DNA from 4 places in the Paenibacillus sp. FSL R5-0527 genome. Region 2 is predicted to be linked to each of the others. Evidence: a T-box and tRNA genes for the amino acid it is inferred to sense, from the RefSeq annotation. Region 2 holds a T-box; the other regions hold tRNA genes.
The links. A T-box is a leader RNA that pairs with one kind of tRNA and senses whether it is charged. The one in region 2 lies ahead of argS (arginine--tRNA ligase), so its partner is inferred to be a tRNA-Arg.

Region 1 (2,199 bases), 2.1 Mb from region 2:
CGGCATCGAATCTTGAATTCAGCCGGGCCTAAGCATATGCTTACGAAGCATGTTTCCTGCGGAAACATTTCAGGTGCTCACGTACCCAAAATGTACGCTCCGCTCCTTACGTCCCTAGCTTCATCCAACCTTCTCGTTGCTTAAAACCGAACTTTTTGGACACGCATTTTAAGGCTCGGCCTTAAGCTTTCGCCGGATTTACTTTTTCGATGACTTGGTCGACCAGGCCATACTCTTTGGCTTCGAGAGCGCTCATGAAGTAGTCGCGGTCGGTGTCTTTTTCGATCCGTTCCAGCGGTTGGCCGGTGCGTTCCGCGAGAATGTGGTTCAGCTTGTCGCGCATCTTCAGGATGCGGCGGGCCCGGATTTCAATATCCGTTGCCTGGCCTTCCGCGCCGCCGAGCGGCTGGTGGATCATGATCTCGCTGTTCGGCAGGGCGTAGCGCTTGCCAGGAGCGCCGGCGTTCAGCAGAAACGCGCCCATGGAAGCGGCAAGGCCGACGCAGATCGTGGAGACGTCCGCTTTGATGAACTGCATCGTATCGTAAATGGCCATGCCTGCGGTAATCGATCCGCCGGGGCTGTTGATGTAGAGGGAGATGTCCTTCGTCGGATCTTCCGCATCCAGAAACAGCATTTGAGCGATGATGGAGTTGGCCACGACGTCATTGACTTGCGAGCCCAGGAAAATGATCCGGTCCTTAAGCAGTCTGGAATAAATGTCGTAGGCGCGTTCGCCGCGGTTGCTTTGTTCAACGACCATAGGAATATAACTCACCGATAAAACCTCCTTAAATTTGGAGTGGCTGCAGGCAGTTATCCGGCTTCCGGCGTATGTATGGGCCACTTCACCCGGATCGCTTGCACGGCAGCTTCTCGCTTGGGATGAGATTGCTTTAAAATCGGTTCGATCAATCATCAGAATTGACGGAAACGATCGATTATAACCTCATCATAAACAATTTATTCGCAAAAGTCAAAGATAGTCAAACTCAGGGGATAAAAAAAGCCCAATGTCATTGATACAGTCATTCAGGCGATGAAATTCAGCGTTCGGTTATTAGGCAGTTAGTTAAGTATGGCGCGCCCGCGAGGAATCGAACCTCGATCTCAGGCTCCGGAGGCCTACGTCATATCCATTGGACCACGGGCGCAAATTGCAAATTTAGCGTGCAAAATTGATTATATGGTATCGTCAAAGGAAATGCAAGTGGTATTTATTAGCATGGGCAAAATTCGCAGCAGACTAGCGCTGGCTTATTATGCGCTGAACCGCTTTTGGATAATCACTGCCGTGCCTTATGCGCTTTCGAAATTCAGGTTTATTTAACTTCTTAATTCAGTAATTAAACTAAAAGTAAGGGAAGTGTAGCTTTCAATATGCCTAAACTGGCAAGAACAACAAATAGCACTATAATGGGTGCAAGTATTTTGTTGGGTAAGTTGAATTTATTTGCTACCCCTATAAAGAGTGATACCATTAGCAAAAATAAGATAAAGCAAAGAATGAACAATTTGCTTTCTTTGATAAATAAAGTATAAAGTTGATACTCATTAATAGATAGTGCTTGAATTTGCTGAATCTCTCGAGCAGAAGAATTTCGAAATGTGTTAAAGCGCAGGGAAATCCTCTTTTCAATGTAAACAGATTTTTTATTGTCCTAAATAAGTTTTTGACGGGTGGTCGTGATTGTGGTCCGGCATTATTGAATATCACCTTGTTTGTTTTTCTTTTTTTGCTCAAGGGTGAGAAATGCGGTGTCCACAGCCTCTTGTCCCTTCACTTCCACCTCGGCAAGTGCCTCATCCAAGGTTATTTCATTTTGCAGATGCTTGTCCAATACGACTTGGGCAGCATCTTGAAAGGCGTTGAGGATCTCGGCATCAACTTGGGTATACAGGTCTACATAATTAGGATTTGCTTTAAGGGTGTAAAGAGGAGACAATTCATGATCTCCAACCGGTTCCACGTACTCGGTTACAGCAGGCAGCCCGTAATTTGGCTGGTTTTTGGCCAATAGTTGGCTGTTTACCGGATCTCCGGCTATAAATTTAACAAGTTTCATCGCTTCGGCTGCGTGTTCTGTGCTTGAAGAAACGCCAAAAAAGTCAAATATTTCGTAGAAATTCATATAATCCGGATTCAAAGGGTCCACCGGAGCTGTAACCATTCCCCAATCGATCAAAGTAGCTCCTTCA
Region 2 (2,199 bases):
ACCAAATCCGCCGCCCAGGGGTACCCCATCAACTCCACCACCTTAAACCACTGTTTAAAATGCAAGCTTTGCGAGTAATCCGTCACATAAACCGCCTTATGAAAATCGTAGGCCTGTTTGCGGTAGAGCGCGGCCGCCACGTCGCGCGTATGATACAGCGTGCTGCCGTCCTGCTTGAGCATCAAAGCCGGGGACATACCGAAGGCGTCCAGCTTCACCAGCCAAGCACCCCCGTCCTCTTCCAGCAGCTGCTTGTCCCGCAGCTCCCTGATCACCGAAGCGGTTTTGTCATTGTAAAAGCTTTCACCCGTCACATAGTCAAAACGCACGTCAAGCAGCCGGTACACTTTTTCGAACTCGGTCATGCTCAAATCAACGAACTTCCGCCACAACCGCAAAGCTTCTTCGTCGCCCTGCTCCATCTTCGCGAACCAGGCGCGCGCTTCATCTTCCAATTCCGGCCGCTGCTCCGCCTCATCATGAAACTGAACATACAGGCGAAGCAGTTCGTCGATCGCCCCCGACGCCAGCCGTTCCTCATCCCCCCATAAACGGCAGGCGACGATCAGCTTCCCGAATTGTGTCCCCCAGTCTCCCAGATGATTGACCCCGATCACGCGGTATCCAAGACAGGAGAAGATCCGGTACAGCGCGCTTCCGATCACCGTCGAACGCAAATGCCCGATATGAAAAGGCTTGGCGATGTTGGGGGAGGAATAATCGATGACGATCACGCGGCCTTGGCCGGTATTTTGTTCCCCGTATTTTTCGCCGGCGGCGTCTATTTCACCGATCACTTCCCGGGCAAAAATCCCTTTGTTCCAATGGAAGTTCAAATAGCCCGAGCTTGCCTCAAGGCGCGAGATCGCGGAAACGTCAGCGTGCGTGTGAAGGAAATTCGGCGCATTCGGAGCGGCCGGCTGTTTATCCGGCTGTTTCTCCAGCTGTTTTTTCGGCTGTTCCCCCGACTGTTCCCTCGACTGTTCCCCCAGCCTGCACTCCAGTCTCTGCTTCAGTTCCTGCGCGATCTCCTGCGGCGGCTTGCGAAGCTGCTTGCTCAGCTTGAAACAAGGCAAAGACAGATCCCCCATCTCCTCCTCGGGCGGATATTCCAGCATCGCCTCGATCTCTTCGGCGGCGATTCCGGCAAGGCTCTGCGCCACTAGACCGGCGGTCATTTTTCTCCATTTTTCCATAAACGAAACCCGCTCCCTTATCCAAAATTCAGCAAACAAAAAAGGCCCCCGTCTCAAAAAGAGACGAGAGACCTTTGGTTCCCGCGGTGCCACTCTAAGTGCTAACCTAATTAGCCACTCTATACGTATAACGGCCTGTTGCCGGATTTGCCTACACTTGTTCCAGGTTCGGCAAACCATTTCCCGGATCCGCTTCATTCACGCCATTCGTACCGGCTTTCACCCTTCCGGCTCGCTGTGACTATCCGGCATGAACTACTATCCCGTTCATCAATGTTAGCGATGTAATTTTAAATATATATAATGGAAAAAGCGGAAAAAGTCAACGCCGGAAATAGGTGATCGTGCCGTCCTTCATTTTTTTATGGATCCATTTCATCAGCGGGAAACGGTACAACGGCCGGGTTAGCGGAAACACCATCGTAAACCCGATGATATCCGTAACAAATCCGGGGATCAATAGCAGGATGCCGCCGGCAAAAACGCAAATGCCGTCCAGCACCATCCGCCCGGGAATCTGCCCGCCGGTCATTTGGGCTCTGGCATCCGCCAGCACCTTGCGCCCTTCAAACTGCATCATCAACCCGCCGATCACCGAAGTGGCCAAGGTCAAAAAGATCGTCTTCCCGACCCCCAATCTTTCGCCGACAAACAAATATCCCCAAAATTCCACAAGCGGGACGATGATGACTAAACCAGCAATCCATTTACGCATATTTATAGAAACTCCTTTAAGCTTGCAGCATTAAAATATTGATCGTATATATGTATTTTACCGCTACAAAGGAGGAGAATCAAAAATCATGGTTTGCTCGCTTCCTCAAAGGCCGCAAACCACTCGGGAAATACCTTTTTAAACTGGACCGGCTTGAAATCCTCGCGCCGTACAACGTAGTGGGAGGACGAACCCTCTACGCAAAGCACGCCTTCGCCGTTAAACACATGGTACCCGTAAACGGTCTTCACGCCGCCGTTTTCGATGATCCATGTCTTAAGCAGCACC
Region 3 (2,199 bases), 3.2 Mb from region 2:
TTATCGCCCGGCTGCCCGAACGGGTTGAGGGGGCGGCTTTGATTTGCCCGATGATCGTACCGGAAAAGGAAGACCGGATTTTACCCGTACATACGATCTTTCATGAGGATCCGGAATTGGTGTCAGCGCTTGGCAAGGAAGAATACGAAGACTTCAGGTCGATGGGAGTCGTATTGGATCGGTACACTTGGACAAGATATGCGGATGAAATAGTCACGGGCTGTAAAATCGCGGATGAGGCTTTTTTGGCCAAAATCAAAGCGAAATACGGATTCTCTTTTCCGATCGATCGGGAATTTATGGGTCCGGCGCTATTCCTGCTTGGGAGGCAGGACGCGTCGGTAGGATATGCGGATGCGCTTCGCCTGCTTAATTTATTTCCGCGCGGCACGTTTGCCGTTCTGGATCGGGCAGGACATAATCTGCAGATCGAGCAGAAGAATGTGTTCGATGCGCTGGTTAACGAATGGCTGGATAGGGTTGAAGAGGCGCTGGGCAAATAGCTTTCCGTTTGTTAATATTTAGGTGACAAGTCGGGGGGAGGTTGCTAAAAAAGTTGAAGCCGTTAGTTGTTACCGCAAGCCTGTTTATGGTTCTACTTACTTAGCAAAATTGTCCCATTTGGTGTACTCTCGCTACCGATCAAGACTCCACCAGCTAACGCGGTTGGTTTACTACGGTGAACCTTCTCAAGGAGCTCTTACCCCTTTGTACGACAAAAAAGCTCTCCGAAGAGAGCTTTAATACGTCCCAGGAGGGATTCGAACCCCCGACCGACGGCTTAGAAGGCCGTTGCTCTATCCAGCTGAGCTACTGAGACAAAATAAAATAAAATTTACAAGCAAAAATTATTGTATCACAGGATGCTTGGGTTAGCAATATAAATTTTGCACTTAATCGCAGTTTTTTGGCTCATCCTCGAAATCGGTGTTGACCACAAGACCTGGTGGCCAATCCATTCTTGATTTAATCGAAATAACGGTGAATGCAACCGTTAGAAATACGGCCCGCTCGAGATATTCGCTAGATGTTCGCTGGTTATTCGCTTGAGAGGGCTACTCGCAGCTGCGCCTTCCCGTATCATCCCCCATCGTTTCGGACCCAACTTTCTTAGCAAGCTTTTGTTTATCGCCCCCTCGGTTTACCCGATGAATTGGACGAGGGGGGCGGCGGCGAGTTTAACTCGAGGGTTAACTCCAAGGTAAACTCCGGGATTTTTGCCTTGGACCGGGTCTATGCTATAATCTCAATTAATGCAGTGCGGAAGAAAGGAGGTGCCCTTATCAGCCATTTTCGACCCGATGAGAAGGACAACATCGTATTGTTTCCGAAAACGCTCGATTACTACCAAATCGAACTGACCCGGATGCTGGAAACCGAGAGATACGGGGAAGCCGCGGATCTTTTGAGGTTTCTGCTGCAGTGCCAGGGGGAAGATCCGCGCCACTATGAAGAATGGCGGGCACTGCTGGAGTGGCTTACCGACGCTTTTCCCGAGCTTCAGAACGGTTCACCGGCCGCGGAGGATGACGGCTATGAGACGGAAGAATCGTTGGCCAGACGTCATGTCGAGGCGAAGCTCGAACAGGATCAGGAATATGCCGGCAAACTGCTGAGCGCGGTAATAGATAAGCCGTTGTCCGAGCAAACCCTTTTGGCTTTGGACCAGCTTGCTTATTTGGATCGTCCGGAAGTGGACGAGGCGCTGACCGAATGGTTGCATCAAGAGGAGCTCCATCCGCTGCTTCAGTATCGGGTGCTGCAGACGCTGCGCCGCCGCGGCACGGTGGGGACGCTTGCCATCGAGCGCGCAGGGGAAAAGGTGGAGATTGACTTCGAGTCGGTTCCGCTGAAACCCGATGAATTCCCTCCGGCCGTGCAGGAAGTGCCCGAAAGGGTGGGGGAGCAGACTCAGGTGCACGATCCAACTTTGTTTTATTTTGCCCAGGAGCTGTGGTCGCAAATTGTGATGAGTTTGTACGGCGGAAGGGACTATCGTTCGCTGATCGACGGTGACGATACGATTATCGACATTTGGGCGGCGGCGCTTCACCAGCTGGTCGCGGACAGCCTGCCGGACGGCAAAACCGACGAGGAAATCCGCGCGTTGTACGGGATTACCGATGAACATAGGCTTCGGTTTGAGCAGGTTAGCCGATCTATCCGCCAGGTTGTGGCGGTGAGCGGTGTTCAGGAAAG
Region 4 (2,199 bases), 3.2 Mb from region 2:
TTGACACTTCCCTTCCCGTTTTTGGTTAAGCAGGTCCTGGGCTGCTTTGGCGCGTCCCTGCCGGTCCTGGGGATACAATTATTTCTGTCGCTCCGCTTCTCCAATCAGACATTCCCGCTGGCGGTCGGCGTGCTTGGCGCCATCTCCAGTCTGTTTATCGCCAGATTTGGCGGAACAGTCTTATATGTCCTGCCGTGGGCCTGCCCTTCCATGGCCAGCCCTTTTATCGGCGGGTATACCCATTGGATCATGCTGGGAGCCGGGTTGGGATTGGTTTTGCTTTGGGGCGGAGCCGCAGGCTTTCGCGCCATGGAGATCAAATAGGAGGAAGATGGATATGCTGAGTTTATTTTTTGCGGAAGCCGGAAAAGTCAGATGGCTGTTGATTTTATTGTTGATTCTCATGGACATAACGGCAAGCTTTGCGCTGGCCGCGGAACATGTCGCGTCTTTGACCGATTACTTTGCGCCCGATTGGACCACCCTTTATTTTCAAGCGGTTTCCTTCCACGGGATGTTTATTCTGCCGCTGTTCGCCGGCATATTTGCGGCATTCCTCTGCTTCTATGAACATAAAAACGGAGCGTGGAAGCAGCTGCTCACCCTGCCGTTTCCGCGCTGGAAAATCTATTTGTCCAAGTTTTTGATGCTGGTCGTTCTATTGGCGATCGCACAGCTTGCCTTTTTGGCCGGGTACCTGGCAACCGGAAGCCTCATTCATGTAGAGGGCGTTATTCCCTGGAAAACCGTACTGACCGGCGTGACCGGCGGATGGCTGGCAGCTTTTCCCCTGGCCATGCTGCAGATTTACCTGTCGACACGTTTCAAATCTTTCGGAATCGCCCTGTTGTTCAGCATCTCGGCGGTCATCCCGAATATTGTCATTACGGGTTTGGAAGGATTTATCGGGGCATGGTTCCCCTTCGCCCCGCCGTATTATGCCATGTTTCCGCAAGGACTGCCTCTCTCCCCAAGGCTGGAACCCGGTTCGTTTGTCCTGATTCTCGCCTTCACCTTCCTCGTCTATCTTGCGGCCGGTCTGCGGCATTTTGTGCGCAGGGATTGGATGTGAGCAACTATAAGCTAAAAAGAGGCCCGTATCTACGGGCCTCGAGAAATATCGAAGAAAACGTCCCAGGAACGATTCGAACGCTCGACCGACGGCTTAGAAGGCCGTTGCTCTATCCAGCTGAGCTACTGGGACACAAATATGAATAAAAAAGGATGCGTTAATTATTATAGCGCATCCTTTTTATTTTTTCAAAGCCGTTTTTACAAAAAAATCCGTCATTTGGGAGGAAGCTCATTAATCTTTGCCGCGATCGCCTCGTGGGCAAGCAAATTTTCCAGGAATAGCCGGCGCTGCTTAGCTGGCTCAGGCCAGCCGGTATCCCCGAAGTTTTCTTCGGCCACTTCCGCATAAGCCTGATGCATGTTGTTGTCGTACCAATCGATTTCCGGCTGGGCGTCGCTTCGGATCATGCGGATGATTTCCCAGCCGGCGCCTTGATCGGAACGGGCAATATAGACGAACAGATCGGGATCGCCTACCGCCCCCGGCCGCACCTGGATGACGGCGCAAGGACGCCCCAAATGCTCGTCCATCCGTCTGAATTCCGCGTCTTTGATGTAATACATGCTCGGTATCGTTCCTTTCCCGGAGCTTTAAATGGGCCAGAGCTTGCCCGGGTACCCCGCCCGCTCCAGCTGCTCCCTGGTCTCCGCCGTGCCCAGCCGGTAAATTTCCCGAAACAGGCCGCTCACAACGCTTTGATAGCTTTGGTTGACATCGCCTTCCGGCGTATCCGGCCAAGGAAAGGTGAAGGCCAAAAAAGTGCTTTCTTCCTTCTCGTCAAGCTGACCGAGCAGGTGCTTTAACGTATCGGCTTCCTCCGAGGTTGCCTCGACCGCCCATTCATAGGCCGCCGCGCCGGGATCGTCGAGCACCGAACGACCCTGCACGGAAACGTAGTACCGTTTCTTTTCCAACGCCATATCTCCCCTTTCTCCTGCTTGACGGTCATAGTTTTCCATGATGGACAGACATTTTATGCCTTTGTTCGGCATAATTTGTTAATACTTTTCGCCCGGTCGGCAAGCGGGGAACGTAAAGCAATGCAGAAAGGAGATTGCAAAAATGTGCGGAATAACCGGCTTTATCGAATGGAACCGGGATTTGACCAAAGAATCGGACCTTGT

Region 1: it has a tRNA-Arg gene. The T-box ahead of argS (arginine--tRNA ligase) is inferred to sense a tRNA for this amino acid. The anticodon was not compared.
Region 3: it has a tRNA-Arg gene. The T-box ahead of argS (arginine--tRNA ligase) is inferred to sense a tRNA for this amino acid. The anticodon was not compared.
Region 4: it has a tRNA-Arg gene. The T-box ahead of argS (arginine--tRNA ligase) is inferred to sense a tRNA for this amino acid. The anticodon was not compared.

The regions. Positions count from the first base shown of each region.
Region 1 is NZ_JBBOYI010000001.1:903,025-905,223, forward strand. Features, by position in the region: gene clpP (ATP-dependent Clp endopeptidase proteolytic subunit ClpP) at 182-778, opposite strand; tRNA gene NYE69_RS04145 (tRNA-Arg) at 1,080-1,154, opposite strand; gene NYE69_RS04150 (extracellular solute-binding protein) at 1,704-2,199, opposite strand, start outside.
Region 2 is NZ_JBBOYI010000001.1:3,051,732-3,053,930, reverse strand. Features, by position in the region: gene argS (arginine--tRNA ligase) at 1-1,196, opposite strand, end outside; T-box leader at 1,253-1,476, opposite strand; gene NYE69_RS13495 (FxsA family protein) at 1,519-1,911, opposite strand; gene NYE69_RS13490 (acyl-CoA thioesterase) at 1,998-2,199, opposite strand, start outside.
Region 3 is NZ_JBBOYI010000001.1:6,244,597-6,246,795, reverse strand. Features, by position in the region: gene NYE69_RS27910 (alpha/beta fold hydrolase) at 1-503, shown strand, start outside; tRNA gene NYE69_RS27905 (tRNA-Arg) at 747-820, opposite strand; gene NYE69_RS27900 (hypothetical protein) at 1,322-2,199, shown strand, end outside.
Region 4 is NZ_JBBOYI010000001.1:6,260,186-6,262,384, forward strand. Features, by position in the region: gene NYE69_RS27980 (ABC transporter permease) at 1-324, shown strand, start outside; gene NYE69_RS27985 (ABC transporter permease) at 338-1,072, shown strand; tRNA gene NYE69_RS27990 (tRNA-Arg) at 1,131-1,204, opposite strand; gene NYE69_RS27995 (hypothetical protein) at 1,288-1,638, opposite strand; gene NYE69_RS28000 (hypothetical protein) at 1,666-1,995, opposite strand; gene asnB (asparagine synthase (glutamine-hydrolyzing)) at 2,138-2,199, shown strand, end outside.